DNA from 2 places in the Janthinobacterium sp. GW822-FHT07A03 genome. Region 1 is predicted to be linked to the other one. Evidence: riboswitches for the same ligand, from Rfam matches in the RefSeq annotation. Region 1 holds a riboswitch; the other holds the start of a gene.
What was found. Region 1 has a riboswitch for FMN ahead of AC1RJW_RS18925 (6,7-dimethyl-8-ribityllumazine synthase). Riboswitches for the same ligand answer to the same signal wherever they lie in the genome.
Positions count from the first base shown of each region.

Region 1 (14,982 bases):
ATCTCGCCCAGCGCGTCGAGGTCTTCGGAAATGCGCTTGTGCAGCTTGATCGCCGGCAGGGACGAATCCTTGGCCACGTCGGCCAGCATGCTTTGCAGCAGCTCGCGGAAAGCCAGGCGGTCCGCGTCGTACAGGCCCGGGTCGGATTCGATATACGTCAATAAACTGTCGAGCGCCTCGAAGCGGCCCGGGTTGGTGGACGCCGTCAATTGATCCAGCGCAAGATCGAGCTTGGCGATGCGTTCCTGGTTTTCATGGAACAGGGCCTGGCCCACTTTCCGGGCTTCGTCGCGCGCCCCTTCCGGCAAGCTTTGCTCGTCGGCCAGCAGCACGATGATCTTGCGGAAATTACCCAGCAAATCGCGGAACTGGCTGGCCACGGCGGCCGTATCGACGCCGGAATGCGGCGCGGCGGCCGGGGTGCCCGAGGCCGGGGCGCCCGGCGTGGCGGTGGCGGCCGGTCGGGTATAGCTATAAATGCCGGCCCCAGCGGCGAGAGCCACGACAACGGTGGCGGCGATCTTGATCGGCTTGGAAGTCACAGGCTTGTCATTCCCTTCACATACTATGCATACAATTCAGATGGCGCGGATGCGCAAGATGCATAATTGTAGAGCACGCTTGGCAAAATGCTCATCCCGCACGCTGAATTTGAGCAATAATACGGCCGCAAACTCACAATGAAGTGAAAACAGGAACGACGATGCACAAGAAACTTTGCGCCGCAGCACTGATGCTGGGCATGGCACTGATGTTGCTGCAACTGCGCGCGCATGCGGGCGATGGCGTACTCAAGCTGGTAGGACGCGTGTGCCTGCCGCACTGAGCCACGCGCCCCACTTCCAGCATCACACCTTGGCCGGTTCCCAGTAATTGGCCAGGCCCAGCTTTTTCAAGCCGGCCGCCACGAAACGCGGTTCCAGCAGCTCTTCCGCCGTCAACGGCTGGCGGATCAGCTTTTGTTCCTGCGCAAACGCCAGTACCCGGCGGTAATGGCGGTACACGGCGTCGTCGTACAGGGGCGACCAGCGCTCCTTCCACTGCAGGCCCGGATCGTCGTAGCTGCGCCGCACCACGCTGTCGGGCGTGCCGTTGCGCGTGCCATCCTTGATGATCGCTTCGCGGTTGCCATCGAGCGCCGCCCAATGCTGGGCCCGCAGCCAGGCCGTGGCCACCAGTTCCGCGATGGCGGGATGGGCTTGCGTAAAATCGCGCCGCGCCCACAGTTCCACCCGCATTTTTCTCTCTGGCAAGCCCTTGCTGGACCAGATGATGCGGCCGATGCCCTTGTCTTCCAGCGGATAGCCATTGATCATGAACAAGGCGTCGACGGCGCCCGTGGCCAGGGCGGCCGTGCCCGGCTTCAAATCCATATTAATCAGACGAAAATCCGTGGGCGACATGCGCTGGTCGGCGATCAGCTGGCGCAAGCCCAGTTCCCACGGCCGGCCCCGGTGCACGCTGATGCGCTTGCCTTTCAGGTCGGCCAGGGACGTGGCGCGCGAACCGGTGGGCACCAGCAGGAACTGGTCCGTGCCCCGCCCCGCCGGCACGATCACCTGCGTGCGCACGCCGCCCGCGTTGAGTATGACGGACGGCAAGTCGCCATACGCGGCCATGTCGATGCGCCCGCTGGCGAACGCCTCGTTCATGGTCGCGCCCGTGTCGCCCGTGACGGGCAGCCATTCCAGCCGCACGCCGCGCAGCTTGAGTTCGCGGGCCAGCCAGCCTTCCTGCTGCACGCGGTAGGCGATGCCGCCCAGTTCCGCCTTGCCGTTTTCCGCAAAGCCCGTCGAGGCGATGCGCAGGGCCGCCGGCGGCGCCCCCGCCGTTTTCGCCGCAGCCGAGGCCGCCTTTCCCGCCAGGGGCAGCAAGGCCAGCCCGCCCATCACCGTGCGTCGCCGCATCGCATTCTCCTCATCATCGAACATGGCCACCGTTGACGTGCTTCCCGCTCAGGCCGCGCGGCGCGTCTGCGCCAACGCCGCGTCGAAAGGACGGGGATCGATCCAGGCGCGCACGTCGACCTTGCTGGGCAGAAAGTTCCAGCGGAACAAAAAGTCGCTGAAATCCTGCAAGCCGGCGACCGACGTTTCCGCCAGGTCCGTGTCCAGGCGCAGGTGGGCATCCTTGCCGTAGGCCACTTGCACCCAGTGCTCGCTGGCGTTCGATTCGCGCGCCAGGAAGCGCCGCGTCTCGTCCGCGTGACCGCGCGCCCACGCTTCGGCCCGCAGCACCTGCTGCACCAGGGTCACGACGGAAGGGAAATGGTGGTCGAGCAAGTGCGCATCGACGCTCAGGGTGCGCGGCGTGCCGTTGTTGGCGCGGATCAACGGTTCCGGGTGGCTGCCCGTGTCGATCACCGTGTGCAAGCCGAACTGCTGGGCCAGCTGGGCGGCCGAAGCACCTTTCAGGAAGATGGCATCCACCTCGCGCCGCAGCAAGCCCAGCAGCTCAGGGCTTTGCCCGCCGCGCCGCGCGCCGCTGAACAGATTCGTTGCCGCGCCCCGCTCCGGCGCCGTTTCGCTCTGGCCCGCCTGGATCACATAATCGACCAGTTCCACGTCGGCAACCGTCAAGCCTTCCAGGCTGAGCGCGTTTTCCAGCCCGCGCAAGGCTTGCGCGCGCGCAAAGTCGATCTGCGCCCTGACCCACAGGGGCAAGCCGAAGCGCCGGCCCTTCAAGTCGCGCACCGTCTGAATGCCGCTGTCGGGCAGGGTCAATATCAGCTGCGTCTCGTCCGACCACGACAGGCCGATCACGCGCGTGTCGCGTCCCGCCGCGCGCGCCCACAGGGCGGGAATATTGCCGCCGTGGCGCACGGAATTTTGCAAGGTATGGTCGAAATGCGATTCGCGCACGGCTTCCTGCTCCGATTCGCGCAAGGAGCGCAAACTGGTGCCGTCGGCGCGCAAGGCTTCTTCCAGCCAGCCCTGCTGCAGGGCGATCCCCAAGCCCGTGGGGACGGGGCAGCGCGTGTACCACAGGGTGTCGAGTGCTTGGTTTGCTGCCTGACTTTCATTGCTCATGCTGTCTCTCCAGGTTGATCGAAATCAAAAAAACTACAGCGCCATCCTGCGCGCCCATTCATTGCCATCCCACAGGCTGCTGGGATCCACTTCCTGCGCCACGGGCGCGTGCGTGTCGTCGAGGTCGCTGAAATCCCCATGCAAGCCGTCGCGGATGGCAACGAAGCCCGGCGAACCGCGCTGGCGCGGGTGGGCCAGCGGCACGTCCTGCACCCGGCGCACCTTGCCGGGACGGGCATCGAGCACGACGATGCGGTCGGCCAGGTAGACGGCCTCATCGATGTCATGCGTGACCATCACCATGGTGATGCCCTCGTCCTGCCACAGGCGGCGCAATTCCTGCTGCAAACGCAAGCGGGTCAGCGCGTCGAGCGCACCGAGCGGCTCGTCCAGCAGCAGCACGTCGGGCCGCCCGACCAGGGCACGGGCAATCGCCGCCCGTTGCGACATGCCGCCCGATAACTGATGCGGATAGGCATCCGCATAGCCGTCGAGGCCCACGCGCGCGATTTCCGCCGCCACGCGCGCGTCGCGCTCGGCCTGCGGCACACGGGTATTGCTGAAGGCCACGGCCACGTTCTGCTGCACCGTCAGCCACGGAAACAGGCGGTGGTCCTGGAACACGAGGCCCCGGCGCAAGTCCGTGCCACGGATCGGCACGCCATCGTGCAGAAGCAAGCCCGTGTACTCCGTATCGAGACCCGCCAGCAGGCGCAGCAGGGTTGATTTTCCGCAACCGGACGCGCCCACGATGGCGACGAATTCGCCGGGGGCGATGGTCAGCGAAATATCGTCGAGCACAGGCAGCGGCGCACCTTTCAGCGCAAACGACTTGCTCACGTGCTGCACTTGCAAGCCGCCGTTCAGGTGCTGCCGCTGCGGCAGCAAGGTCGATGGAGAAACAAAATCATTCATGGCGCACTCTCTGCAGTGGGGGCGAGGGAAGGAATGGCGGCGGGCGGCGCCCGGCGCAGCCAGCAGCTGCCGTGGAAAACCAGCCAGGCGGCCAGCCAGGGAAACAGCCAGATCAGAAATACATTGCGCAAGCCCGTCACGTCGGCCAGATGGCCGGCCGCCAGCGCGCCAGCCGTGCCGCCCACCATGCCGAACAGGGTCAGATGGGCGGAAACGCGGGCCTTGTCGACGGGTGCGCGGGCGATATTGTCCGTATTGACGAGGTTATTCACGCCCAGTCCCAGCCCCAGCAGCACGGATGCGCCCAGGTAGGCGATGCTGTTCGGCCACAGTCCGAGGATCAGCAAGGCCGCCATGATGGCCAGGTGGGCGCCGCCATACAGTTGCTCGCGGTGCCGGCTGGCCAGCACGAAACGCCCCAGGAACAGCAGCACCAGCACGCAGCTGAGTCCCTGCACGGCCATCAGCCAGACGGAGTGGTGCGCAGGCCAGTGCAGCACGCGGATGGCCAGCAGGATGGAAAACACGCCCACGCTGGATGCCGTGAAGCTGGCAAGGATTTCGAACAGGTAAGTCACGCGCACGATAGGCAGGCGCAGCAGTTCGCGCAGGCTGGCCGCACCGGGCAGCGCCCCCTGTCCCGCCTGCTTGCGGGGTGCCGTATTGTCAGGCAACACTTGCCAGCCCAGCACCGCCAGGATGGCGAACATCATGGCCGAAATCAAAAAGCCCGCCTTCAAGCCCAGCTGCGCGATCAGGTAATTGCCGCAGAGGGGCCCCAGGAACTGCATGCCGAGGATTAATGTGCCCTTGTACCAGCCCGCCTTGCCCTGCCCCAGTTCCGGCAGGCGCACGAGAAACACCGTGCTCATGGCCACGATGCGCAGCGAGATGCACAGTCCCACGAGAAACATCAGCAGGGCCACCCATTGCCAGCCGGGCAGCCACGGCAGCACGCAAAAGGCCAGCGCCAGGCTCAGGCTCACGCCCGCGTACAGATGCTTCGGATTGCCGCGCGACAAGATATAGCCGGCAGGAATGGTGCCCAGCGCCATGGCCAGGGTTTCCGCGCTGCTGATCGCGGCCAGCTGGAAATTGCTCACGTGCAAATGCAAGCCCAGCAAGGTGGCCAGCACCTTGTTCATGCCGATGGTCACGCCCGACAGCAAGGTCAGGCCGATAAAGCGCAGCAGGAAGGCGCGCAGCTCCCCTTCGCGGGCACTGACGGCCGCGTCTGGCTGGAATGGCAGGGATTTACTCACTGCTGCGCCCCTTCACCAGCAAACGCGCCAGACGCGCAAACGCCACGTTCATCGCTTGCGCCAGCAAGGCGATCACGAGCACGGCCAGCAGGACGACGTCCATGCGGCCCGACACTTCGCCATTGAGCAGCAAGGAACCCATGCCGGGACCGGCCGCAAACAGCAGTTCGCCGCCCAGGCACGCGAGCCAGGCGAACGCCAGCGCATGCGTGACACCGGTGACGATGGCCGGCATGGCGCCTGGCAACAGAATCTGGCGCAAGGTCTGCCAGCGCGTCAGGGTCAGCACCTGCCCCACTTCGCGCAAGCGCCCCTCTACCTGGCGCATGCCCGCATACGTGTTGAGCACGGCAGGATAAAAGGCGGCGATGGCGATCACCAGCAACTTGGCGCCGTCGCCATTGCCCACCCACAAGCCCAGCAAGGGGATCAGCCCCAGCAGGGGTACCTGGCGGATGCTGTGGAACAGCGGGCCGATCAGGCGGTCCGCCAGCGGCGACTGCGCCATCAGCGCGCCCGTGACGATGCCGGCGCTGCCGCCCAGCAACAGTCCGGCCAGCGTGCGTCCCAGGCTGGCGCGCAGATGCACCCACAGTTCGCCCGTCACGACCAGGTCGCGCAGGCTGTGCGCCAGATCGCCCAGCGAGACGAAGATGTAGGCGGCGGCAGCGCCCTGGCCAGATGCCCATTGCCAGGCGCCCAGCAAGGCCAGGGGCAGCAGCGCGCCCTTGAAGATCACACTCAAACGTTGCTTCATGCGTTCTCTCCACTGCGCTTCCAGCGCATCAATCTTGCCTCCAGCGCATGGCAGGCCCGGTCCAGGCCAAAGCCGATCACGCCCGTCAGCACCACGCCCACCATCACCACGTCGAGGCGGAACATTTGCCGGCCCATTTCCATCATCTGGCCCAGGCCGCTGTCGGCAGCCAGCAATTCCGCCCCCACCAGCACCATCCACGAGCGCGACAGGGCGATGCGCATGCCCGTCAGCGCGGCCGGCACGATGGCGGGCAAGACGATCAGGCGGATGCGCTGCCAGCGCGAGAAGCAATACACTTGCGCTACCTCAAAGTAACGCTGCGACAGGTTGCGGATGGCGTCATGCACGGCCAGCGCCACGATGAAGAAGCTGGCCTTGGCCACGATAAACACCTTGAAACTCTCGCCTATGCCGAACAGCAAGATAAACAAAGGGATCAGGGCCACGGTCGGCAGCTGGCGCAGGATATTGAACGTGGGGTCGACATAGCTGCGCAAGCCAGGCGACAGGCCCAGCACGACGCCGAAGGCCAGGCCCGCGCTGGCGCCCAGGCCGAAACCGGCCAGCAGGCGGAACAGGCTGATGCCCAGGTGCTGGCCCAATTCTCCGCTGTCGGCCAGGTCCGCCGCCGTCAGCAATACTTGCCAGGGCGACATCAGGATGTGCGCGGGCATCCATTCGAAGGTGGTGGCGGCCGTCCACAGCAGCAGCAAGGCCAGCGGCGAAGTCCACACGGACCAGCGCGAGCGCACAAAGCGCTGCAGCCACGGGCCATGCGCGGCACGCGCCGGCGCGGGAGCGCGCGGCAAGGCGATGGCGTTGACGAGAGTATTCATGCGCGCTCCGTCATGGCGACCAGTAGGTTTGCAGCTTCAGCTGCGCCAGCGCCTGGTTGACGAACTGGGGCGCGAACAGGCTGTCGACTTGCAGAGGCCGCCCGATCAGCCCCGCGCTCTTCGCATACGCCGCCTCGCCCACGTAATGCTGGCGCAGGCTGGCCGTAAACAGGGGCGACCAGCGCGCCTGCCACGGCGTATGGTCGCCCGCCAGTTCGCGCCGCACCACGCTTTCCACCTGGCCCGCGGACGCCTCCGTGCGCACGTATTCGTCTTCGCCACCGGCGCCGGCGGCCCGGTGGTGCTCGCGCACATACGCCGTCACCACCAGCTGGGCCAGTTGCGGCCAGCGCTGCAGGAAGCCGCTGTCGGCCCACAGTTCGGCGCGCATCTTCCAGTCCTGCGGCGGCGCCTTGCTGGACCAGATGATCTTGCCCACCTTTTTATCTTCCAGCAAAAAGGCGTCGCTGAGGGTGAAGAAGGCGTCGGCGCCGCCCGTCGCCACGGCCGCCGCGCCCGCCTGCGGGTTCAGGTTGAGGATCTTGACGTCGCGCAAGGTCATGCCATTCGCTTCCAGCAGGCGCGCGAACGGGTATTCCCATGGCCGCCCCCGGTGCAGGGCGATCTTCTTGCCCTTCAAATCCTTGATGGACTTCGCCGTGGAGCCGTTCGGCACGACCAGGTAGGTGTTGCTGAAGCTGCCGCCAGGCAAAATCAGCCGCGTCTGCAGGCCCGAGGCATTGGCGATAATCGATGGCAGGTCGCCATACTGGGCCAGGTCGATCGAGTGGTTGGCAAACGCCTCGTTGACCTGCGTCGCCACGGAATTGGTGGTGACGGGCACCCATTCCAGCTTCACGCCCAGCTTGCCCAGTTCGGCCGCCAGCCAGCCTTGCGTGGCCACCTGGGCGGCCGAACCGGCAAACACGGTCTTGCCGGACGGTGCCGTGCGCGCCACGACGGCGATGCGCACGGCGGCCGGCAGCGGCTCGGCCGCCGCCGCGATGGCTGGCGCCAGCAGGCTGGCCGCCAGGGCGACGGCGACGACTTTGCGCCAGCGCAAACGTAAGAATTTCAATGACATCTGGGGCCTGTTCTTAATTAAATATTTTTTACACAACGACACCTGACAAAACCGTCGCGAGCGGCAGCGATTTGTGGCCGAGAAGCGCAGCTGTGCACAGGCACAGCGAGCATCACAGGCCGCAAGGCGCGACGCGCAGCAGGTTTGGTCAGGTGTTGACCAGGTCGGTGGCAGGCAGGAGCGACAAGGCGCGCGCCGTGTCGATCAGCTTGCTCATCTTCCATTGCTGCAGCAGTACGCCCGGGCCGAAGTCGCGCGAGCCGCCGATGGCTTCGGCCGCGATCTGGATTTTTGCGCCCTCTTCCAGCAGCAGGATGAATTCGGCCAGCTTCAGCAAGCCCTGCTTGCCCCACACGGTGGCCCCGCCATTCGCTTCCAGGATGGCCGTGGCATGCGTATTGCGGGCGATTTCGCCGAGGATGAAATCGACTTCCGGCTGGCGGCGGTCGATATAGATGGGGATTTCGCGCACCAGCTGGTAGCGCTGCACGGGCACGTAGCGGATCGGCAGGGTGCGGTGCGTCTGCGCCCACGCGCCCAGCGATGGCGAATGCACGTGCGAGATCGACGTGACCTCGGGCCGCTCGCGGAACAGCTTTAAATAGCGTGCGCCGCCGTTGTTGGCGTCGCCGAGCAGCACCGTGCCGTCCAGCGCCAGCACGGCCGCCTTCAGGGGCTGGCTGCGGCGGAACGGGCCGGGATCGTTGACCACCACCACCTTGTCGCCGCCGGGCGTGCGTTCGACAAAGCCCACCGTGCCGTTGGCCGTCAGACTGCCCGTCTCGCGCAAGCCGTCGAAGGCGGTCTGCGCATCGCGCCGCACCTGCTCCACGAAGGCCAGTTCGGCCGCCGTCAACTCCTGGGTTTGTACTTGCTCTGCTGCTTGTGCTTGTGCCACGTCCGTCATGTCATGCTCCATTCGGTAAAGAGGTTGAGACCGGGTTTCGTCTACCGTCTACTTTCGCAAGACGCGTGCCAGCGCCGGGGCCGCAGAAATGGTGGAAGGCTGCTGCCTGCGCAACAGCGGCTGCTGGCGCCGCAGCAGCGTTGTGCGCAGCGGCTGTCGGCAAGCCAGCAAGCGGCGCGGGCACGTTTCCTGCACGGTTACAGGCTCCACCCACCACGAAAGAATCCCATGACTACCGCAACCGCCCCCGCCGTCGATACCGTCTGGTTCACCCGCTGCCCCGTGCCCACGGCCACGGGCCTGGCCTACAAGCTTGGCTGGCTGGACGAGGAATTCGCCCGCGACGGCATCGCCTTGAAGACGCTGCAGGAAGTGGGCGGCGAGCTGGCGCGCCACCACTACGACCATGGCCTGTCCACGCTCGTGCGCGAAGGCGGCAACCTGCTGGCCCTGCCCGCGCGCGCACAAGGGGCGCCCACGCGCCTGATCGGCCTGACCTGGATCGATGAATGGCAAGCCATCCTCGTGCGCCCCGGTTCCGGCATCGCCACGCCCGCGCAGCTGCAGGGCAAGCGCCTGGCGCTGCCCGCCTTCCGCGCCGAAGACTTGCGCGAGAACCGGCGCGGGCGCAGCATCGCGCGCGGCATGAGCCTGGCCGGCTACAAGGGCGTGCTGGCGTCGGCCGGCCTCACGCTCGACGATGTGCAGCTGGTGGAAGTGGGGGGCGACGCCCAGGCATCGGCCAATCTGGGCGCGGGCCTGTGGCAAGGCATAGGCCCGCTCTTGCGCGGCGAAGTCGACGCCGTCTACGTGAAAGGCGCGGCGGCGGCCGAGGCGGCGCGTGCGGCGGGGCTGGAAGTGGGCATCGACATCGACGCCCTGCCCGACCGGCGCTTCCGCGTCAACAACGGCACGCCGCGCCCGATCACCGTGCATGCAACCATGCTGGAACAGCATTTCGAGCTGGTCGTGCGCTTTTTGACGCAGACCTTGCGCGCCGCGCACTGGGCGCGCAGCCACAAAGAAGATGTGCTGGCCATCCTGCAGGGCGAGACGCGGGCCGGCGCCGACGCCGTGGCCGAAGCCTACCGCGACGGTTTTCACCTGACGTTGGCGCCCGACCTGTCCGACGACAAGGTGGCGCTGTTCCGCCAGCAGAAGGATTTTCAATTGCAGCACGGTTTTCTCGACCGCGACGTCGATATCGACAGCTGGATCGACCGCCGGCCATTGGAAGAGGCGCAGCGCAGGCTCGACGCGCTGCTGCGGCAGGCGGCATAAGGAAATGGGGCCAGCACATGGCAACATGTGCTGGCCCCACGGGCACTATCGATTCACGGCAGGCCGGCTGCTAGGCTGCCAGCACCGCCTGCGGCGCGCTGGCCGGTTGCGCCAGCCGCTGCAGCGAATGGATGGTGGCGGCGCAGGCCGTCGCCAGTTCCACGCCCTTGACCTTGAAGTGCTGGAAGTAGAATTCCTGGTGCTCGTGGCCCGCATGGAAGTGGTGCGGGGTCAGCACGGCCGACAGCACGGGCACGCCCGTCGCCAGCTGTACCTGCATCATGCCGGAAATGACGGCATCGGCGACGAAATCATGGCGGTAGATGCCGCCGTCCACCACCAGGGCGGAAGCGGCAATCGCCGCGTACCGGCCGCTGTTGGCCAGCACTTGCGCATGCAGGGGGATTTCAAAGGCGCCGGCGACGTCGATGACGTCGATATCGCTCTCGGCGAAGCCCAGCGCGGCCATTTCCGCGATAAACGACAGCCTGCATTGCGCGACGATGTCGCGGTGCCAGCCCGCCTGGATGAAGGCGATGCGCTTGCCTGGTGCTGCGTGTGATGCTTGTGACATATAAAAGACTCCTGTTTTCAAGAATGATAAAAACAGGGCATCGGATCGAAGGGGATATGACGGGCGCATGAAAGCCACGCCCAACTGCGCATGCAGGCACGCGCGCAGACGCACCGACGGCCAGGCCGTCCATGCGCCGGGCGGATGCCGGCGTCGACACAATGATGCCATCCCGCTCTCTCTTTATCCGGACTATACCGTCGGCCCCGGAATCACACCAGGTCTGCTGACCTTGCCGTCATGGCCCGAAGACCGTGCCGGCAAGCGCTCGCGGGCTAGGCACGCATGCCATTACCGCCGGTGGGGAATCGCACCCCGCCCTGAGAACGTTGCATGGCCAGCGCAGCGGATGCGGCAGCCATGCCCGACGACTATAGCATATCGCCCCTGCCTCTGCCCTGCGCGGTCAGAACTGCAGCGTGTACGACGCGCCCACCGTGCGGCCCTGGCCGATGATCACCGTGTCGCCGTTGACGGCGCCGGGCACGAAGCTGGTCAAGGTGTGGTTGCGGTAGACCTTGTCGGCCAGGTTGTTCGCATACGCCGTGATGCGCTGCTTGCCGCCCGGGAGCACGTACGACAGGCGGGCGTTGGCCAGCGCGAAGCCGCCCTGGTTCAGCAGGTCGCGCGCGGCATTTTGCGGGTCGACATAGTAGTACTGCTTCGACGTGTAGCGCACGTCGCCGCTGAAGACCAGCTGCGCGCCGTTGCCCAGCGGGTAGCGGTAGTCGGCCGCCAGCAGGGCCGTCACATGGGGCGAGCGCACGAATTCGTTGCCGGAGCGGTCGCCGCCATTGTTCTGGATGGCGAAATCGTCGAATTCCGTGCGCAGCAGGCCCAGGTTGGCATTGACGTGCAGGTTGTCCGTCGGCTGCGCCTCGATCTCGAATTCCGCGCCGTTGACATGGGCCTTGCGCACGTTCTGCAGGTAATTGACGCTTTGCGTGGGGTCGCCGTTGTACACGCCCGTGATATTCACCTGCACGTTCTTGTAATCATAGTGGAAAACGTTGGCGTTGAAGTTCAGGCGCCCGTCCAGCCATTCCGACTTGATGCCCGCCTCGAACGAGTTCAGGGTTTCCGGCTTGACCGTGTTCAATGCCCGCACGTCCGTGGCGCTGGTGTTGTAGCCGCCCGACTTGATGCCGTGCGCGTATTTCAGGTAGCCGCGCAGGGTGCGGCTGAAGCGGTATTCGGGCGTCACGTCGTAGGTCAGCGCGTTCCAGGTGGTCGACGGGTTCGACGTGAAGTTATTGTTGGCCACGGAGGCGGCCGTGTAATTGCCGCCCTGGACCGTGTTCCACCAGTTGGCCGCGTCGCCGAACGTCACTGTGTTCGATGCGGCCTGCACGCGCCGCAAATCGAGGTCCTTGGTTTCCGTGGTCCAGCGCAGGCCGAAGGTGGACAGCAGCTGCTCGCTGAAGTTGACGGTCGTGCTGCCGAAGATGGCCGCGCTGCGCGCCTTGTGCTGGTAGATGGTGCGGTTGTAGCCGACGGGCTGCGTGCTGCCCGCCAGCGCCGGCACCGTGCCGTTGGGCAGGCGCGCGCCGGCCGAATCGGCATCGATCTTTTCATTGAAGTAGAACAGACCCGCCACCCAGCTCACGGCGCCGTTCTGCGGCGACGTCAATCGCAGCTCCTGCGACACTTGCCGGCTGCTGGCCTTGGAACGGCTGCGGCCCACTTCCAGCGGCGTGTTGTCGCTGTCGCCCGTCGCTTCGTTCCTGAAATTTTCATAGCCCGTGATGGAAGTGAGGGTCAGTTCGCCCAGCGCATATTCGAGGTTCAGCTGGGCGCCGCCCTGTTGCACGTCGCTGTCGGCCGGCGCATTCGTGCTGACATCGTCGGGATTGGTACTGGGGATGTAGCCGTTGCGGTAGACGCCATTCGCGCCGTAGCTGGCCACGGTGGTGGTGGCGCCCTTGGTCGTGTAGTCGCGGTAATGCAGGCTCAGGTTCGCCGTCAGGTCGCGCCCGATCAGTGCCTTGAGCTGGCCGCGGATGGCGCTGTCCTTGAGTTTTCCATCGCGTTCGCCCGTAAACTGGTTGCGGAAGCGGCCCTTGTCCTGCTGCTCCGTATGGAAGGACAGCCGCCCCGCCAGCACTTCGTCGACCAGCGCGCCGCCGATGGCGCCTTCGGCAACGGTGGTGTCGTAGCTGCCGTAGTCGAGCTTGGCGTAGCCGCTGGACTTGAACGAGGGTTTGCGCGAGATCACGTTGATGGCGCCGCCCGTCGTGTTCTTGCCCCACAGGGTGCCTTGCGGGCCGCGCAGCACCTCCACCCGGTCCAGGTCGAACAGGGGAAAGCCCGTGGCGCTGGAATTGCTGATGTAGACGTCGTCGAGGTAGAAGCCGACGGGATTCGGAAAGTCCACCTGCTGCTGGCCCGCGCCCACGCCGCGTATCCACCAGCGCGGACGGCCGTGCTGCTGCGTGCCGGCCGAGGCATTCGGCACGTAATTGAGGATTTCGCTGGCCGAGCGGCCGATGCCCGTGTCGAGCAGCTCCTTGCCGCCTAACACCGTGATCGCGCTGGGCACCTTCTGTGCCGATTCCTCGCGCTTTTGCGCCGTCACCGTCACCGATTGCAGCGAGGCGCCCTCGCCGGCGCCATTCGCGTCAGCCGCGGCAATGACATCGGCGCCAGGCGTTTCCGCATGGGCCAGACCTGGGGCGAGCATCAGGCCGCCGATGGCGAAGGCCGAGCGCAGCGCGCGGCGCACTGGCGTCAGGTGGAAAGGAAATGGGGAAGAGTCGGCAGGGGCAGTCGAACGGCGCATGGGTGATTATCCTTGAGTAAAGTCAAAACGCGAGATGGTGATGACCAGTATTGCAAGGGGCATGCCCGCTGCCGCAGCGCAGCAAAACAGAACTTAAGTGTTTGATTTCAAAGGAAGACTATCGTCATGATAGCGCTGTTGATTTGGCAGCAGCGCCGGTGCCGCGTGCTGCCTGCGCGACAGCAGGCGGTGGCGCTGCTGTCGCGGCAACAGGGGAAAGGATCAGGCGGCGCGCAGCAGTGCCGCCGTGTGGCCGCGCACGAGGGGCAGCACTTCCTCGCCCACGCGGTACGCTTCTTCCAGGTGCGGCGTGCTGGCCAGGATGAAGGCGTCGGCGCCCAGCTGCACCAGTTCATCGAGGCGTTCGGCCACCTGCTGGTAGCTGCCAACGATGCCCTGCGTCTGCCCGCCGCGCAGCAGATTGAAGCCGGACCAGATGTTCGGCGCCGTGATCAAGTCCTTGTAGCTGTTCAAGGTGGTCGGGCGGTTGCCCCGCTGGCGCGCCGCGCCCACGGAATCGCCGCCATCGGCGCCGAGGAACTGGCGCAGGGTCGCGGCATCGACGGCCTCAAAACCCTTGCGCACCTCGTCCCACGCCTCTTCTTCCGTGGCGCGGGCGACGATGTCGACGCGTACGGCGCACTTGATCTTGCGCCCCAACAGCGCCGTCTTTTCATGCACGCGGGCGAATTTTTCGCGCAGCTGCTCGAACGGTTCCAGCCACGTCAGGTAGTAATCGGCGTGCTTCGAGGCGGAACCGAGGGCCGCGTCGGACGAGCCGGAAAAATAGATCTCGGGGAAATCCTGCTCCGACAGGGGCGTGGCCAGGCCCGCGTCTTCCACCTGGTAGAACTTGCCCTGGTAGGAAAACGGTCCGCCGCGCCACACGCCGCGCACCACGTCGAGAAATTCCGTCGTGCGCGTGTAGCGGTCGTCGTGGCCGGCCGCATCGCCCCACCACAGCTGCGCCGGGCCGCCGCCGCCCGTGATCACGTTGTACAGGGCGCGGCCGCCCGTGGCCCGCTGCAGGCTGGCCGTCATGCGCGCGGCCACCACGGGGTTCAGAAAGCCGGGCTGGAACGGGATCATGAAGCGGAAGGTGCGCGTTTCGCGCGCCAGCAGCGCGGAAATGGCCCACGGTTCATCCGTCATGGGAAAGGACGGAATCAGGCCGCCCTGGAAGCCGGATAGTTCGGCCGCGCGGGCGATCTCCGCCAGGTAGTCGATGTAGGTAAAACCGTCGGCGCCGCCGCCACCGAGGCCGGCCTGGCGCAGGTTGTCATTGCCGGGGAACCAGTCGCCGCGAAACGGCGTGCGGGCGCGGTGCGAACTCGGTTCGCCATGCGTGGGGATGCGCCAGAAAAAATCGATTGCCATCAGGGGTACTCCTTCAAATAATGTGGATTCAAGCCGCTTGCAGCGCGGATGCCGTCAACGATGCCCGCAAGGCTGGCAATACGTGTTCGCCGATGCGGTAGGCTTCCTCGAAATGGGGGATGGCCGCCAGCACGAAGCTCGACACGCCCGCCTGCGCATACGCTTGCAGCGCGGCGCT
Region 1 covers NZ_JBXAKW010000006.1:302,601-317,582, forward strand. The annotation lists gene AC1RJW_RS18870 (polysaccharide deacetylase family protein) at 1-542, opposite strand, end outside; gene AC1RJW_RS18875 (hypothetical protein) at 704-826, shown strand; gene AC1RJW_RS18880 (ABC transporter substrate-binding protein) at 849-1,907, opposite strand; gene AC1RJW_RS18885 (ABC transporter substrate-binding protein) at 1,956-3,029, opposite strand; gene AC1RJW_RS18890 (ABC transporter ATP-binding protein) at 3,063-3,944, opposite strand; gene AC1RJW_RS18895 (MFS transporter) at 3,941-5,206, opposite strand; gene AC1RJW_RS18900 (ABC transporter permease) at 5,199-5,963, opposite strand; gene AC1RJW_RS18905 (ABC transporter permease) at 5,960-6,802, opposite strand; gene AC1RJW_RS18910 (PhnD/SsuA/transferrin family substrate-binding protein) at 6,813-7,886, opposite strand; gene AC1RJW_RS18915 (class II aldolase/adducin family protein) at 8,035-8,793, opposite strand; gene AC1RJW_RS18920 (ABC transporter substrate-binding protein) at 9,022-10,074, shown strand; gene AC1RJW_RS18925 (6,7-dimethyl-8-ribityllumazine synthase) at 10,145-10,648, opposite strand; FMN riboswitch at 10,819-10,980, opposite strand; gene AC1RJW_RS18930 (TonB-dependent receptor) at 11,055-13,427, opposite strand; gene AC1RJW_RS18935 (LLM class flavin-dependent oxidoreductase) at 13,650-14,804, opposite strand; gene AC1RJW_RS18940 (LLM class flavin-dependent oxidoreductase) at 14,833-14,982, opposite strand, start outside.

Region 2 (14,982 bases), on a different contig from region 1:
TCACTTTACGAATAAAGAAGGCCCGCTATGCCATTTTCCTCCCTGGGTCTGATTCCCGCCCTGGTCCGTGCCGTCGACAAGGCCGGCTATGCCGCGCCGACGGCCATCCAGGCGGCCGCCATTCCCGCCATCCTGCGCGGCAGCGACGTGCTGGGCGCGGCCCAGACGGGCTCCGGCAAGACGGCTGCCTACGCGCTGCCGCTGCTGCAGGCGCTGATGGCGCCCGCTTCCGGCCCGCGCCAGGTGCGCGCGCTGATCCTCGTGCCCACGCGCGAGCTGGCGGCGCAGGTGGGGCAGACGGTGCACGCGCTGGCCAAGCCGCTGCCCGTCAAACTGAAGATTTCCGTGCTGTTCGGCGGCGTGTCGATCAATCCGCAGATGATGGACTTGCGCGGCGGCGCCGATATCGTCGTCGCCACGCCGGGCCGCTTGCTGGACCTGGTGCGGCAAAATGCCGTGAAGCTGGGCGGCGTGTCGCTGTGCGTGCTCGATGAAGCCGACCGCCTGCTGGACATGGGTTTCAGCGAGGAAATCAACGCCATCCTGGCGCTGCTGCCCAAACAGCGGCAAAACCTGTTCTTTTCCGCCACCTTCCCCGACAGCGTGCAGGCGCTGGCCGACAGCCTGCTCCGGGAGCCCGTGCGCATCGAGGTGGCGTCCGAACCGCAGGACAAGCCCGACATCGTGCAGCGCGCCATCACGGTCGACGTGCCGCGCCGCACGCAGCTGCTGCGCTACCTGATCCTGCAGCAGCAGTGGGAGCGGGTGCTGGTATTCGTCGCCACCAAGTACGCGGCCGAACACGTGGCCGACAAGCTGCAGCGCGCGGGCCTGCACGTGGGCGCCTTCCACGGCGAGTTCAGCCAGGGCACGCGCAGCCAGCTGCTGGCCGACTTCAAGGCCTGCCGGCTGCAGGTGCTGGTGGCCACCGACGTGGCCGCGCGCGGCATCGACATCGCCGGCCTGCCCGCCGTCGTCAACTACGACTTGCCCCGTTCTGCCGTCGACTACACGCACCGCATCGGCCGCACGGGCCGCGCCGGCGAAAGCGGCACGGCCATCAGTTTCGTGACGGCCGACACGGAAGCGCATTTCCGCCTGATCGAGAACCGCAACGACTTGCGCATCGTGCGCGAAGTGGTGGCCGGTTTCGAACCGACGGAACTGCCCGCGCCCGCGAACCCCGTCACCGATGCGGTGAACGGCGGCGTGAAGGGTGCGCGCAAGAGCAAGAAGGACAAATTGCGCGAGGCGGCTGCCAAGGCGGCCACAGGTAATTAAATTCGCCTTATGTGCGCTGGCCGCTTGAACGGCCGCGTTTCCCGGACTAAGATTGTGTTTCTATAAAGCAAGGGGACGGGAATGCACATGACATTCATCAAACGCGCGGGCGCTGTGGCCGGCGCGCTGGCGCTGGCCGGTTGCGCCGGCATGGGCGGCAACAGTGACAGCACCGGCATGCAGATGCCGGGCAAAGCGCCGGCCGATGCGGCCGTGGCTGCCACCTGGTACAACCCGCCCAGCGAATTTCCCGGCATTTGCCTGACCCAGTTCAAGGATGGCAGCCTGCGTTTCGACGGCGGCTTCGCCTTCTATAACCCCGGCCGCTGGACGTATGACGCGGCCGCGTCCGAATTGCGCCTGGCGCTGGCGCCGACGCCCTCGCTGGAGCTGTCCCACGCGCAAATCGTGCAGCACCAGAATCTGCTGCGCATCGAGGCAGACAAGAATACGCTGGTATATGCGGTGAAAGCCGACACCAGGGCCATCGGCCTGGGCGGCTTTGTGTTCTACCGCGACACGCCTTGTCCGCCCCGGCGCGGATAAGTGCCGGATAAGTGCCGGATAAGTGCCATGAAGGAATATTTAGTCGTATAATTTCAAGGCAAGCTGGCTGCCGCACAAGACTCGCAAGACTGACTTGCGCGGCAGATTTCCCCCTCCAGGCAAGCTCCGATATCGCCATGGCGATGAGAGGATAGTCCGATGGATTTGCACGACGAGCATGGCATGCCGGGTACTGCGGTGCTGGCGGCGGACGCCGGGCAGCAGGCCGTGGCGCCGCCGCGCACCTTGCTGCTGGTCGACGACGAGCCGAATATCCTCGCTTCCCTGAAGCGCCTGCTGCGGCGCGATGCCTACCATATCCTCACGGCCGGCAGCGGCCAGGAAGGGCTGGAGGTGCTGGCCAGCCATGCCGTCGACGTGATCGTGTCGGACCAGCGCATGCCGGGCATGCTGGGCGCCGATTTCCTGCGCAAGGCCAAGCTGCTGTGCCCGCAAACCATCCGCATCATGCTGTCGGGCTATACCGAATTGCAGGCCGTCACGGACGCCGTCAACGAGGGCGCCATCTTCAAGTTCCTCACCAAGCCCTGGGAAGACCATCAATTGCGCGAACATATCGCCGAAGCCTTTCGCCTGAAGGGCATCGACGACGACAATGTGCGCCTGAATGCGCAACTGCGCGACGCCAACCAGGCGCTGGCGGCGGCCAATGCCGCCATGCAGGTGCTGGTGCGCCAGCAGCAGCACCAGATCAGCCGCGACGAGGTCAGCCTGGGCATCGCGCGCGAATTGCTGCAATTTTTACCCTTGCCCGTGATCGGGCTCGACGAGGACGGCATGATCGCCTTCATCAACGCGGCGGCGGCCAACCTGTTCGAGCGGGGCGCGGCCCTGCTGGGCAACGAGGCGGCGATCGTCTTGCCGCAGCTGTTCGACGGGCAGGGCGCGCCCCGCCTGGCCGCCATCGATGGCCAGCCATATGCCGTGGCGGTCCATCCCATGGGCCTGCATTCGCGCTCGCGCGGCAGCCTGGTCACATTGAGCCGTCATGGAGTGGCTACATGAGTGAAAGCGTGAGTGAGAGCGGACGCGAGATTTCCATGGAGCAAGCGCAGGAAGGCATGGTGCTGGCGCAGGCCTTGAACGACGCCAGCGGCGCCGTGCTGCTGGCCCAGGGCGCCACCCTGACGGCGGCGAACCTGACGGCCTTGCGCAGGCGCAATGTGGAGCGCTGCCATGTCGTCATGGACGAGGCGCCCGACCCCGCCGCGCAGGCGCATGCCGAGCAGGAGCGGGTGCGCCGCCTGGAACGGCTGGCCGTGCTGTTCCGCGCCACGCCGCCCGATTCCGCCGGGGCGGAACTGCTGGCCCTGCTGCAGCGCTACCGGCAAGGGGGCGCGGCATGACACGGCTCAGTTTTGAACACATCATCCGCCAGATACAGGAACTGCCCTCGCTGCCCGTGGTGGTGCTCGAATTGCTGTCGAGTATGGACCAGGACGACACGGACGTGCATGTGCTGGCGCAAAAGATCGAGCTGGACCAGGCTTTGGCGGCGAAGACCTTGCGCATCGCCAATTCCTCGTTCTACGGCATGCAATCGAAGGTCACCAGCATTCCGCAAGCCGTTTCCGTGCTGGGCTTTCACAGCATCCGCACCGTCGTCACGGCCTGCGCCCTGACGGGCAGCTTCGCGCCCGTCAGCGGCGGCTTCGATTTCCAGGCGTTCTGGCGCCACTCGCTGGCCACGGCCATCGCCGCGCGCCTGCTGGCGCCGCACTTGCGCGTCAATCCCGAAACGGCATTCACGGCCGGCCTGCTGCACGACCTGGGTACCCTGGTGCTGGTGACGCGCTTTCCGGCCGAGCACGCACTCGTGCGCAGCCACCGCCAGGCGCAGGACTGCCAGATGGCCGAGGCGGAACTGGCCGTCATCGGTATTGACCATGCGCAAGTGGGCAGCGCCCTGGCCGCGTACTGGAAGTTTCCCGAGGCGATACAGCAGGCGGTGGCCGACCACCATGCCATCGACCGGCTGGAAGGGGGCGGCCTGCCGCTGGCCGTGCACATGGCCAATGCCGTCGCCCTGGCGCTCGACTTGGCCGGCGTCGACGATGCGCTGGTGCCGCCCCTGTCGCCCACGGGCTGGCGCAGCGTCGCCCTGGACGAGCAGGCCTGGCTGGCGCTGCTGGCGCAAACGGAACACACCTTCGATGAAATGTCGCGCATCATGCTGGCATGAACAGGATACAGGCCATGGACACAGACGCAGGACAGGCGCTGCCCGCCACGCCGGAACGCCGCCAGGGAGACTCCATCGCGCTGTCGGCGTTTTTCGACGGCCATCCCGTGGCCACCTTCGCCATCAATACGGAGCACGTGGTGACGCACTGGAACAGCGCCTGCGAGCAGCTGCTGGGCTTTTCGGCCGCCGAGATGGTCGGCACGCGCGACCACTGGAAGGCGTTTTATCCGCAGCCGCGCGCCTGCCTGGCCGACCTGCTGGTGGCCGACGATATCGCGCTCGGTGAAAATGACCTCTACCTTGGCAAGCTGAAGCGCTCCCCCGTGATCCCCGGCGCCTACGAGGCCGAGGATTTCTTTGCCGATATCGGCCCCGACGGCCACTGGCTGCATTTCACGGCGGCGCCCCTGCGCGACCGCCAGGGCCGCCTGGTGGGCGCTATCGAAACCCTGCGCGACGTGAGCGAGCGGCGCCTGGCGGAACTGGCGCTGCGCAAGGCGCACGACAACCTGGAACACCTGGTGGCCAAGCGCACGGCCCAGCTGGCCGAAATGAACGAGCGCCTGGCCGACGATATCCGCCAGCGCCAGATCGCCGATCTGGAATTGCGCGAACGCAACCTTGCCCTGACGGAATTGAACAGCAAGCTGTCGCTGGCCCAGCAAAAGCTGCTGCAGTCGGAAAAGCTGGCCTCGATCGGCCAGCTGGCCGCCGGCGTGGCGCACGAGATCAACAATCCCATCGGCTATGTGTTTTCCAATGTCGGCACCCTGGAAGGCTATCTGGACGACCTGTTCAGCATGCTCGACGCCTACGAGGAAGCCGAGCCGGCCGTCGCCGACCCCGTGGTGGCGGCGCGCCTGCGCGCGCTGCGCGAACAGATCGACCTGGATTTCCTGCGCAGCGACATTCCCATGCTGATGGGTGAGTCGAAGGAAGGCATTGCGCGCGTGCGCCGCATCGTGCAGGACCTGAAGGATTTTTCGCGCACGGATGCGCACCAGGAGTGGGTCTGGGCCGACTTGCGCCAGGGCATCGATACCACGCTCAACATCGTTAACAACGAGGTCAAGTACAAGGCCGACGTGGTGCGCGAATATGGCGACATTCCCGACATCGAATGCCAGCCTTCCGAGCTGAACCAGGTGATCATGAACCTGGTCGTCAACGCGGCCCACGCCATGGGCGAGGCGCGCGGGCGCATCACCCTGCGCACGGGCAGCGACAACGCGACGGAAGTGTGGATCGAGGTCGAGGATACGGGCGGCGGCATCGCGCCCGAACACCTGTCGCGCATCTTCGACCCGTTCTTCACCACCAAGGCCGTCGGCAAGGGCACGGGGCTGGGCCTGTCGCTGGCCTACACGACGGTGCAGAAACACCATGGCCGCATCGACGTGCGCAGCGTCATCGGCCGCGGCACCACCTTCCGCATCACCTTGCCCGTGCGCCAGGCGCAGGCCGTCGCACCATGACCGAACAGGACAGCATGAGCACAACTACCAGCGCCAGCACCGCGGCCGCGCCGCCCACCATCCTGTGCGTCGACGACGAACCGAATATCCTGTCGTCGCTGCGGCGGCTGTTCCGCCCGCACGGCTACCGCGTGCTGACGGCCGACGGCGGCGCGGCCGGCCTGGCCCTGCTCGAGAGCGAGACGGTGGACCTGGTCATTTCCGACATGCGCATGCCGCACATGGATGGCGCGCAGTTCCTGGCCCAGGTGCGCCAGCGCTGGCCCGGCACCATCCGCCTGCTGCTGACGGGCTATGCCGACATCCAGTCCATCCTCGACGCCATCAACCAGGGCGAGATCTACCGCTACGTGACCAAGCCGTGGGACGAGAACGATATCGTGCTGGTGGTGCGCCACGCGCTGGAACGGCGCGCGCTGGAACAGGAAAAGCGGCGCCTGGAAGCGCTGACGGCCAGCCAGAACGTGGAGCTGCAGGCGCTCAATGCCAGCCTGGAAGCGAAGGTGGCCACGCGCACGCAGCAGCTGAAGCAGTCGCACGACGAGGTGCAGGCGGCCAACGAGCGCCTGAAGGCCACGTTCGTGACGACCATCAAGGTGTTTTCCAACCTGATCGAAATGCGCGGCGGCAAGCTGGCCGGCCATGCGCGGCGGGTGGCCGAGCTGTCGCGCAAGCTGGCGCAGGCGCTGGGCCTGGAAGGGCAGGAGGCGCGCGACGTGTTCATCGCGGCCCTGCTCAAGGATATCGGCAAGCTCAGTCTGAGCGACGACGTGCTGGAACTGCCGGCCAGCGCCTGGACGGGCGAGCAGCTGGCCGCCTTCCGCAAGCATCCGCTGCGCGCCGAACAGCTGCTGATGGCGCTCGACGAGCTGCGCGCCGTCTCCGTCATCCTGCGCTCGCAGCTGGAGCGCTTCGACGGCGGCGGTTTTCCCGATGGCCTGGTGGGCCTGGCCATTCCCATGGGCGCGCGCATCCTGGCGCTGGCGTCCGACTACGACGGCTTGCAGATCGGCGCCATGGTGCAGCGCAGCCTGCGCGCCGAGGAGGCGCGCACCCTGATCTACGACAGCGTCGGCAAGCGCTACGACCCGGCCGTGGTGGCCGCTTTCCGCAGCATCATGGAGGAGACGGAGCCGCCGGCGCGCGACCTGACCGTGCTGTCGGGCCAGCTGGAGCCGGGCATGACGCTGTCGCGCGACCTGATCAGCCGCGACGGCCTGATGCTGCTGGCGGCCGAACACGTGCTGACGGCCCGCGTGATCGCCCAGCTGCTCGATTTCGAAGGCAAGAATGGCGGACGCCTGAGCATCCGCGTGTACGCGCCCGTCAAGGAAGCCTAGGGCGCTGCCTGGGCCGCGGGCGGCGCAACGGGCAGGTGCACGGTAAAGCGCGTGCCCTGGCCCACTTCCGACGCCACCTCGATGCGGCCGCCGTGCTTGTTGACGATGCCGTACGAGAGCGACAGGCCCAGGCCCGTGCCGCTGCCCACGGCCTTGGTGGTGAAGAACGGCTCGAAGATGCGGTTCAGGTGCTCGGGCGCGATGCCGGCGCCCGTGTCGCCGATTTCCACCCACACCCAGTCGCCCGCGTGGCCCGTGCGGATGCTGATCACCCCATCGCTGCTGATGGCCTGGCCCGCGTTGACGAGCAGGTTCATGAACACCTGGTTCAGCTGCGAGGCCAGGCACAGTATCTGCGGCAGCTCGCCATAGTGCTTCTCGATGCGCGCCTTGTATTTCAATTCGTTGGCGACGATATTCAGGGTGCTGTCCAGGCCCGCGTGCAGGCTGGCCACTTGCCAGTCCGTCTCGCCCACGTGGGAAAAATCCTTCAGCGCCTGCACGATGTCGCGCACGCGTTTCAAGCCATCCATCGACTCGCGCACCAGGTCGCCGATGTCGTCCTGCAGGAAGGCCAGGTCGGCCTGCGCGCGCACCTGGGTCACTCTGTCGGCCAGGGCCGGGCCGTCGGGCGGCTCGCGCATCGCCGCTTCATACTGGGCGATGACGTCGAACAGGGTGCCGACATAGGCTTGCAGCGAACTCATGTTGGAGTTGACGAAACCGATCGGGTTGTTGATTTCATGCGCGATGCCGGCCGCCAGCTGGCCGATGGACGCCATCTTTTCCGATTGCAGCAGCTGGTCGTGCGCTTCCTGCAACTTGCTGATCAGTAGTTGCTGCTCCTCGCCGCGCGCCTGCAGCATCGCTTCCATGCGCTTGCGCTCGGTGATGTCCGTGAGCGAGCCGATCACCTCGAACGGCACGCCGTGCTCGTCGCGCACCAGGCGCAGGCTGTCGTGCATCCACAGGTAGCTGCCGTCGCGCACGCGGAAACGGTATTCATAGGCGCGCGCGCCTTCGACGAAGATCTGCGCCAGGCTGGAAAAGATGCCGGGCGCATCGTCGGGGTGGATGTGGTCGAACCAGAAATTCGGGTCGGCCACCATTTCCTCGGGCTGGTAGCCCAGCACGTTCAGGGCATTGTTGCTGACAAAGGTCATCTTGAAGTCGCCGCTGGGCACGGTGCAATAGATGATGGAGGGGGTATTGTCGAGCAGGTATTGCAGGCGCACGGCCGTGGCCGCCGACTCTTCGTCGCCAGGCGCCGCCCCGGCATGCCGGCCGGTATCGGGGGTGGAAAGGTCGAAATCCTCGAACTGCATCGTCACACCTCGCTGCCTGCACGGCATAGCTGTCATCCTGGCTGAATTATGCCTGACTATGCCTGATTCTGTCTGCCTTGGGCCGCCATCGGCGCGCTCAGGGGGCCGGCGGCTGCTCGACGATCGCCATGCGCCGCGCGATGCGCTGCGCCGCTTGCGTGTCGCCCGCCTGTTCGGCGCGCAGGCGCTGCACGCCCAGCCAGGCCAGCAGCGGGCGGCGCCAGCCCTGGTCCGAGGCGGTGGCGACGGCCGTGTCGAGCAATTCCGGCGTGGCGCGGCCCGAGCGCAGCAGCACGCCGGCCGCCACCAGCTGCGACAGCGGTTCCTTGATGGCCGCCACGGCGCTGGCGGCGGCCGTGTCGGAGCCGGCACCTGCTGCCGCCCGCTGCGTTTCCGGCAGCAGGGCGACGTCGGCCCCTTGCGCCTTGCCGGCCAGCCAGGCGGCATACGCGCGGTCGGCGTCGTTCGCGTCCGCTTGCAGGGCATCGAAGCCCCCGCAGTCCTCGAAGGCCAGGCTGGCCACGCGCGCGGCGCAGCGCAGCAGTTCGATGCGCGCCACCAGTTCGAGCTTGCCCGTGCCGGCCACCTGGCTGCGGGCGCGGCGGAATTCCGTTTGCTCGACGAGGGTGTTGCCGCTCAGGTAAGCCGCTTGAAAACGTTCGACGGAACTTTGCGCATTCATCTTCCAGTCGGGCACGGGCGGGCCGCTGGAACAGGCGCCGAGCGCCGTCACAAGCAGGGCAGGCAAGAAGAACTTGATATTTATCATGGCAGTTTGATCTCCGGATTGCGCTTGAACGGCCATTTGCGGTTGATTTCATTGACCAGCTGCTCGACCTTGCGCAGATTGCTTTCCACGTCCGCGCGCAGCGGGCCCAGGTCGGCTGTGGCCGCCCTGGCGTTGGCGCCCACGGCTTGCGCCTCGACCAGCACGGCGTCGACTTTTTTCAGGCTGGCGCGCGTGTCGGCCAGCAGCGCGTTCAGCTGCACGATGGTGGCCTGCGCATCCGTCATGACGCCCTTGTCGCCGAACACGCGCGTATCGGCATTGGCCACCAGGCCATCCGTGCGGCGCGCCAGCTGGTCCGCTGTCACCAGCAGGGCGTTGGCCCGCTCGACCAGCAGGCGCGACTGCTTGTCGTCGCCCGTCAGCAAGCCCATGGCGCCGCCCGGGCCGCTCAGCTTGCCCGTCACGGCTTGCACATTGCGCAAGGTGCCGTCGAGGGCGGAATCGCTGCCCGTCAGGCTGGCCACGTTGTTGAGCAAATCCTTCGCGGCGGCCAGCAGGCGGGGGATTTCCGCCGCCATGTCGCCCACCAGCAAGTCGCGCGTGGCGTCGTCGGGCAGCGGCGGGTCCGTCAGGATGCCGCTGTAGGCGCGCAGCTTGGCGCCGCCCACGATGCCCCGTTCCAGGGTGAAGATGGAGCTGCTGCGCAGCCAGTGCGCATCCTTGCGCGGCACGTCGACGATGACGCGCGCGCGGCCGTCCGGCGCCAGCTCGATGCGCTGCACGCGGCCGATGGGAAAGCCGGAAAAGGTCAGGTCGGCGCCCACGCCCACGCCGTCGGAATCGTCGGCCGTCAGCACCAGGGTTTGCGTTGCCTCAAAGGCGCCGCGTGCATACATCAGGTAGACGACGGAGCCGACCACCAGCACGAACATGAAGATGAGCAGGATGGCCGCCTTCAGTTCGGCGTGGCGCACGGGCGGCGGCGCGGGCAATACGGCGTCTGGCGTGAGACCGGCGGGCGCCGTGACGTCGACCTGGTCGGGATTTTGCGGTTGGCTCATGGCTTCTGGCTCTCGTATGGGTGGTTCGGGATCGCTGGCGGTGGCGGGCGGGGCATCAGTAGTAATTGCCCATCAGCGAAGCCACTTCGACCAGCAGGATGACGGAAAACAGGCGCAGCATTTCGGACAGGCCGTGTGCGGCCCACAGGCGGTTGCGCCGGCCGTGCGGCTCTTCCGGGTAGTACGAGGAGGCCAGCGGAATCAGGGCCACGGCAAAGCTGAAGAAGATGACCTTGAGCATCAGGATCAGCGCCACGGCCGGATTGAAGATTTGCCCCACCACGCGCGTGTAGCCTTGCAGCGCCCACGGCGTGAAACCGTAGATGGTGAGGTAGGCGAGGATCAGCGAGGTGACGCAGCTGACGATGGCCAGCATCCACACGGCGAAGATGCCGGACATAACGCGTGGAAAGTATTCGCGGCGCAGCAGGTCGACGCCCTGGCGCTGCATGGTGTCGAGCATGCCGGACGAACGCATTTGCGCAAACGCAATGCCGTCGGGCAGGGTCAGGCGCAGGGCCACGAACAGGGCGGCCGTCAGCGGGATCAGTTCCAGCACCAGCACGCGCACCACCATTTCCAGCGCATAGCGCGACAGGCCGTAGCTTTGCGCGCTGACGACGACGATGCGTATCAGCACCAGGCTGACCAGTGCGCAGGCGACGCTGAACCACACGAGGTTGGGCGCCGTGTTCGTCACCAGCCGGTGCGCGAGGATGGGGCGGTTGTCGCGGTTGTAGCTCGACGGCGACAGGGCCAGCGAAAACACGAGGATGGCGAAATGCAGCATGCGCCACCAGCTGACCAGCCAGGCCATGGTGGCCCGGTGCAGGCGGCGCAGGCTGATGATGAGGGAGACGGATAGGGTCATCATGGCATCTTAACATTGCATGCGTTCGATACAAGCGATTGTGCAGCAGTGCGGCCGTGGCTGGCAGCCTTGCTATTGACCGGCCACGCTGGCAATGATGGCGTCGGCCGCCGCGCGCACGCGGGCCGAGCGGTTCAGGTCCGCGTGCATGACCAGCCATACGTCGTAGCTTTCCGCCCGCTCGGGCCAGATGCGCACGAGCTGCGGGTCGATGTCGCCCAGGTGGGTGGCCAGCTCGGCAACGCCCAGCCCGGCGCGCGTGGCTTCCTGCAGCATGGCCGCCGAATTGACTTCCATGGCGACCCGGGCGTTGGCGACGGGTTCGCCGGCGATTTTCTCTCCATGACGGGGCGTCACGGACTGGTGGTAGATGACGATGTCGTGGCCGGCCAGCGCCGTGCCGCGCACGGGTTCGCCCCGTTCCGCCAGATAGGTTTTCGACGCATACAGGCCCAGGCTGCGCTTGACCAGGTGGCGCGAAATGAGGTCCGGGTCGGTGGGGCGCACGCCGCGTACGGCCAGGTCCGCTTCGCGCCGCGTCAGGCTGGCCAGCGCGGGCGCCACGTTGAGCACGATGCGGATGTCCGGGTGGGCCGCGTGCAGCCGCTGCATGGCGCGGATGACGAAATGGCTGGCCATGGTGTCCGTGGTGGCCACCCGCACCAGGCCGCTTAAACGGGTGTCGACGCCCTGCATCTCGCGCTGCAGCTTGTCGGCCGCCCGCTCCATCGCTTCGGCGGCCGTCAGCGCCAGCTCGCCGGCCGGCGTGGGCACGTAGCCCGACGGCGTGCGCAGGAACAGGGTGGCGCCCAGCGAGCTTTCCAGCGCGGCCAGGCGGCGCCCGCACGTGGCCTGGTCGATGCACAGCAGGGCGGCCGCGCCGCGCAGGGTGCCAGCCCGGCCGATGGCCAGAAAGATGCGCGCGTTATCCCAATCCAAGCTGCTTCTCCTATTGCATATGGCGATGCATTTTTGCATCAAGGTGCCGAGTTTATGCCTGTTTACTGCATCGTGCAACGCTCGCATAATGGCGGCCCCGCTGTCCCTGCAAGGAAATATCATGATTGCCCCCACACCGCGCCGCGCCAGCGGCTTGATCCTGCTGACCCTGGCCTTCGGCTTCGTCATGGCGATGCTCGACGTCACGGCCGTCAACGTGGCGCTGTCCGATATTGCGCTGGACTTGCATATTCCGCTGACGGGCCTGGTCTGGGTGGTCGATGGCTACACCTTGACGTTCGCCGCGCTGCTGCTGGCCGGCGGCGCGCTGGCCGACCGTTACGGGCCGAAAGCCGTGTACCAGGGCGGTCTCGGCGTCTTCATCCTCGGCTCGGTATTGTGCGGCGCCGCGCCCGACGGGCATTTCCTCACGGCGGCGCGCCTGCTGCAGGGCGCGGGCGCGGCCCTGTTCATGCCCAGTTCGCTCAGCCTGCTGACGCACAGCTTCGAAGACGAGCGCGAACGCACGCGCATGCTGGGCGCCTGGTCGGCGCTGGTGGGCGTGGCCGGCGCTTCCGGCCCCCTGATCGGCGGCATCCTCGTGCACCAGTTCGGCTGGCGCAGCGTCTTCTGGGTCAACGTGCCGCTGGGCGTGCTGGCCATCGTCATGGCGCAGCTGCTGCTGGTGGCGCCGGCGCGCCAGCCGCGCGATCTGTCGCTGTTCAGCCATGCGCTGGGCGTGGCGGCGCTGGCGGGCCTGAGTTTCGTGCTGATCGAAGGGCCCGTGCTGGGCTGGCTGTCGCCCGGCGTGCTGGCGGCGGGCGCATTGACGCTGCTGTCGGCCTGGCAACTGCTGCGGCGCGAGCGCAGCGGCAGTCATCCGCTGTTGCCGCGTGAACTGTTTCACAGCAGCAGTTTCGGCGCGGCCAATGGCGTGGGTTTTTTGATCAATTTCTGCGTGTTCGGCCAGCTGTTTTTATTGAGCCTGTTTTTGCAGCAATCGGGCGGCGCCGATGCCCTGCAGTCGGGCTTGCGCCTGCTGCCCATGATGGCGGCCTATACGGTGGGCAATTTCATGGCGGGCGGTATCGCGGCGCGTCATGGCACGCGCTTGCCCATGCTGGCCGGCTTGCTGGTGGGCGCCGGGATGGCCTTGCTGCTGATGGGCTTGCGTCCGGGCACGCCGTATGGCTGGCTGGCGCTGGGCACGGCCGTCATGAACGTGGCCATCGGCATCGCCATTCCCGCCATGACGGCCACCGTGATGCGGGTGGCCGGCAAACAGCATGCGAACAGCGCGGCGGCCGCCCTGAATGCGAACCGCCAGATCGGCGCGCTGGTGGGCGTGGCGCTGATCGGCAGCATCCTGCATATGTTGCCCGACTGGTCGCTGCGCTTGCCGCTGGCCTACGCGACGATTGCCGCCGCGTATGGCCTGGCGGCGGGCCTCGTGTACCGGCACGTGCATGTGCCGAAGGCCGTGGCCGCCGTCTGAAGCAGGCTTATTGTCCGCGCGTGCTGCGCCATTCCACCAGTTCTTCGATGGTGAGGATCGGCATGCCGTGCAGTTCGGCGAAGCGCTCGATATCGTCGCCGCGCATCATGGTGCCGTCCGGATTCATCAGCTCGCACAGCACGGCGGCCGGATTCAGGCCTGCCATGCGCGACAGGTCCACGGAGCCTTCCGTGTGGCCACGGCGCTCGAGCACGCCGCCGGGCGCGGCGCGCAGGGGGAAGACGTGGCCGGGGCGCACCAGGTCGGCCGGCTTGGCATTCGGCGCGATGGCGGCGCGGATGGTGGTGACGCGGTCGGCGGCCGACACGCCCGTCGTGACGCCGTCGCGCGCCTCGATGGAGACGGTAAACGGCGTGCCGTAGCGGCTGCCGTTATCGGACGACATGGGCGGCAATTCCAGCTTGCTGACGACGTCCGTGGGCAGGCACAGGCAGACGATGCCGCTGCATTCGCGGATCAGCAAAGCCATGGTTTCGTGCGTGAGTTTCTCGGCCGACAGGATCAGGTCGGCTTCGTTTTCACGGTCGAAATCGTCGAGCAGGATGACGGGAATGCCGGCGCGCATGGCGGCCAGGGCGGACTGGATGCGACCTTCCAGGTCGTTGGAAAGCAGGGTATAGCTGTTGACTAACATGGTGAAACGCTCCTCGCATAGGCGAAAAACGCTGCAGGGCAAGCGAATAGACGCAACTGGCCGCATCGCCGTGGCGATGGGACATCACACTACTGCACATCTTCTTTCATCCGGACTATACCGTCGGCTCTGGAGTCACACCAGATCTGCTGACCTCGCCAGGCGGTGCCCGGAAAGCGCTCGCGGGCTTGACCGTTGCCGGTCTTACCGCCGGTGGGGAATCGCACCCCGCCCCGAAGACGTATTGTTGTGCCGGTCCACATGACCGGCGGCAATACTTTAGCACAGATGAAAAAAACGGGCAGGGCACCGTTGAGTTTGTTATTCGGCAAAGTTGCTTGGGAAAAGCGGTTTTTCCTAAGCTGTTTTTAATGGCGGAAACAGGATTTCAGTGTAAGGTACGCTTACTGAATCTTACCGTTGAGAATACATGAAGCTGAGTAAATTACGCCTGATCTCGGGCGCCGTCTTGCTGGCGTGCGCCTGCATGGCCCAGGCGGAAATCCGTTTGACCGATCCCCTGCCGCTGGCACCAGAAGTTACCGTCGGCAAATTGTCGAACGGCTTGACCTACTACATCAAGAAAAATGCCCGTCCCGCGCAGAAAGTGGAATTGCGGCTGGTGGTCAAAGCCGGTTCCATCCTGGAAGATGACGACCAGCAAGGCCTGGCGCATTTCACGGAACACATGGCCTTCAATGGCTCCACGCATTTCAAGCGCAATGAGCTCATTTCCTATTTGCAATCGATCGGCGTGAAGTTCGGCGCCGACCTGAACGCCTACACGAGTTTCGATGAAACCGTGTACGTGCTGCCGATTCCGACGAACAAGAAGGAAAACCTGGAAAAGGGTTTCCTCGTGCTGGAAGACTGGGCGCATGGCTTGAAATTCAATCCGGCCGACATCAACAGCGAGCGCGGCATCGTGCTGGAAGAGGCGCGCCTGGGCAAGGGCGCCAGCGACCGCATGAACAAGGTGCTGTATCCGAAGCTGCTGAACGGTTCGCGCTATGCGGAACGCATGCCGATCGGCAAGGAGTCCGTGTTAAAGACGTTCA
Region 2 covers NZ_JBXAKW010000001.1:748,780-763,761, forward strand. The annotation lists gene AC1RJW_RS03465 (DEAD/DEAH box helicase) at 28-1,281, shown strand; gene AC1RJW_RS03470 (hypothetical protein) at 1,369-1,827, shown strand; gene AC1RJW_RS03475 (response regulator) at 1,987-2,853, shown strand; gene AC1RJW_RS03480 (hypothetical protein) at 2,850-3,194, shown strand; gene AC1RJW_RS03485 (HDOD domain-containing protein) at 3,191-4,030, shown strand; gene AC1RJW_RS03490 (ATP-binding protein) at 4,045-5,508, shown strand; gene nosR (response regulator c-di-GMP phosphodiesterase, NosR family) at 5,523-6,848, shown strand; gene AC1RJW_RS03500 (ATP-binding protein) at 6,845-8,173, opposite strand; gene AC1RJW_RS03505 (hypothetical protein) at 8,271-8,942, opposite strand; gene AC1RJW_RS03510 (MlaD family protein) at 8,939-9,964, opposite strand; gene AC1RJW_RS03515 (MlaE family ABC transporter permease) at 10,020-10,835, opposite strand; gene AC1RJW_RS03520 (LysR family transcriptional regulator) at 10,908-11,774, opposite strand; gene AC1RJW_RS03525 (MFS transporter) at 11,896-13,269, shown strand; gene ribB (3,4-dihydroxy-2-butanone-4-phosphate synthase) at 13,277-13,924, opposite strand; FMN riboswitch at 14,019-14,169, opposite strand; gene AC1RJW_RS03535 (M16 family metallopeptidase) at 14,355-14,982, shown strand, end outside.
Region 2: it holds a riboswitch for FMN, as region 1 does, so the genes downstream of both, ribB (3,4-dihydroxy-2-butanone-4-phosphate synthase) here and AC1RJW_RS18925 (6,7-dimethyl-8-ribityllumazine synthase) in region 1, are expected to answer to the same signal.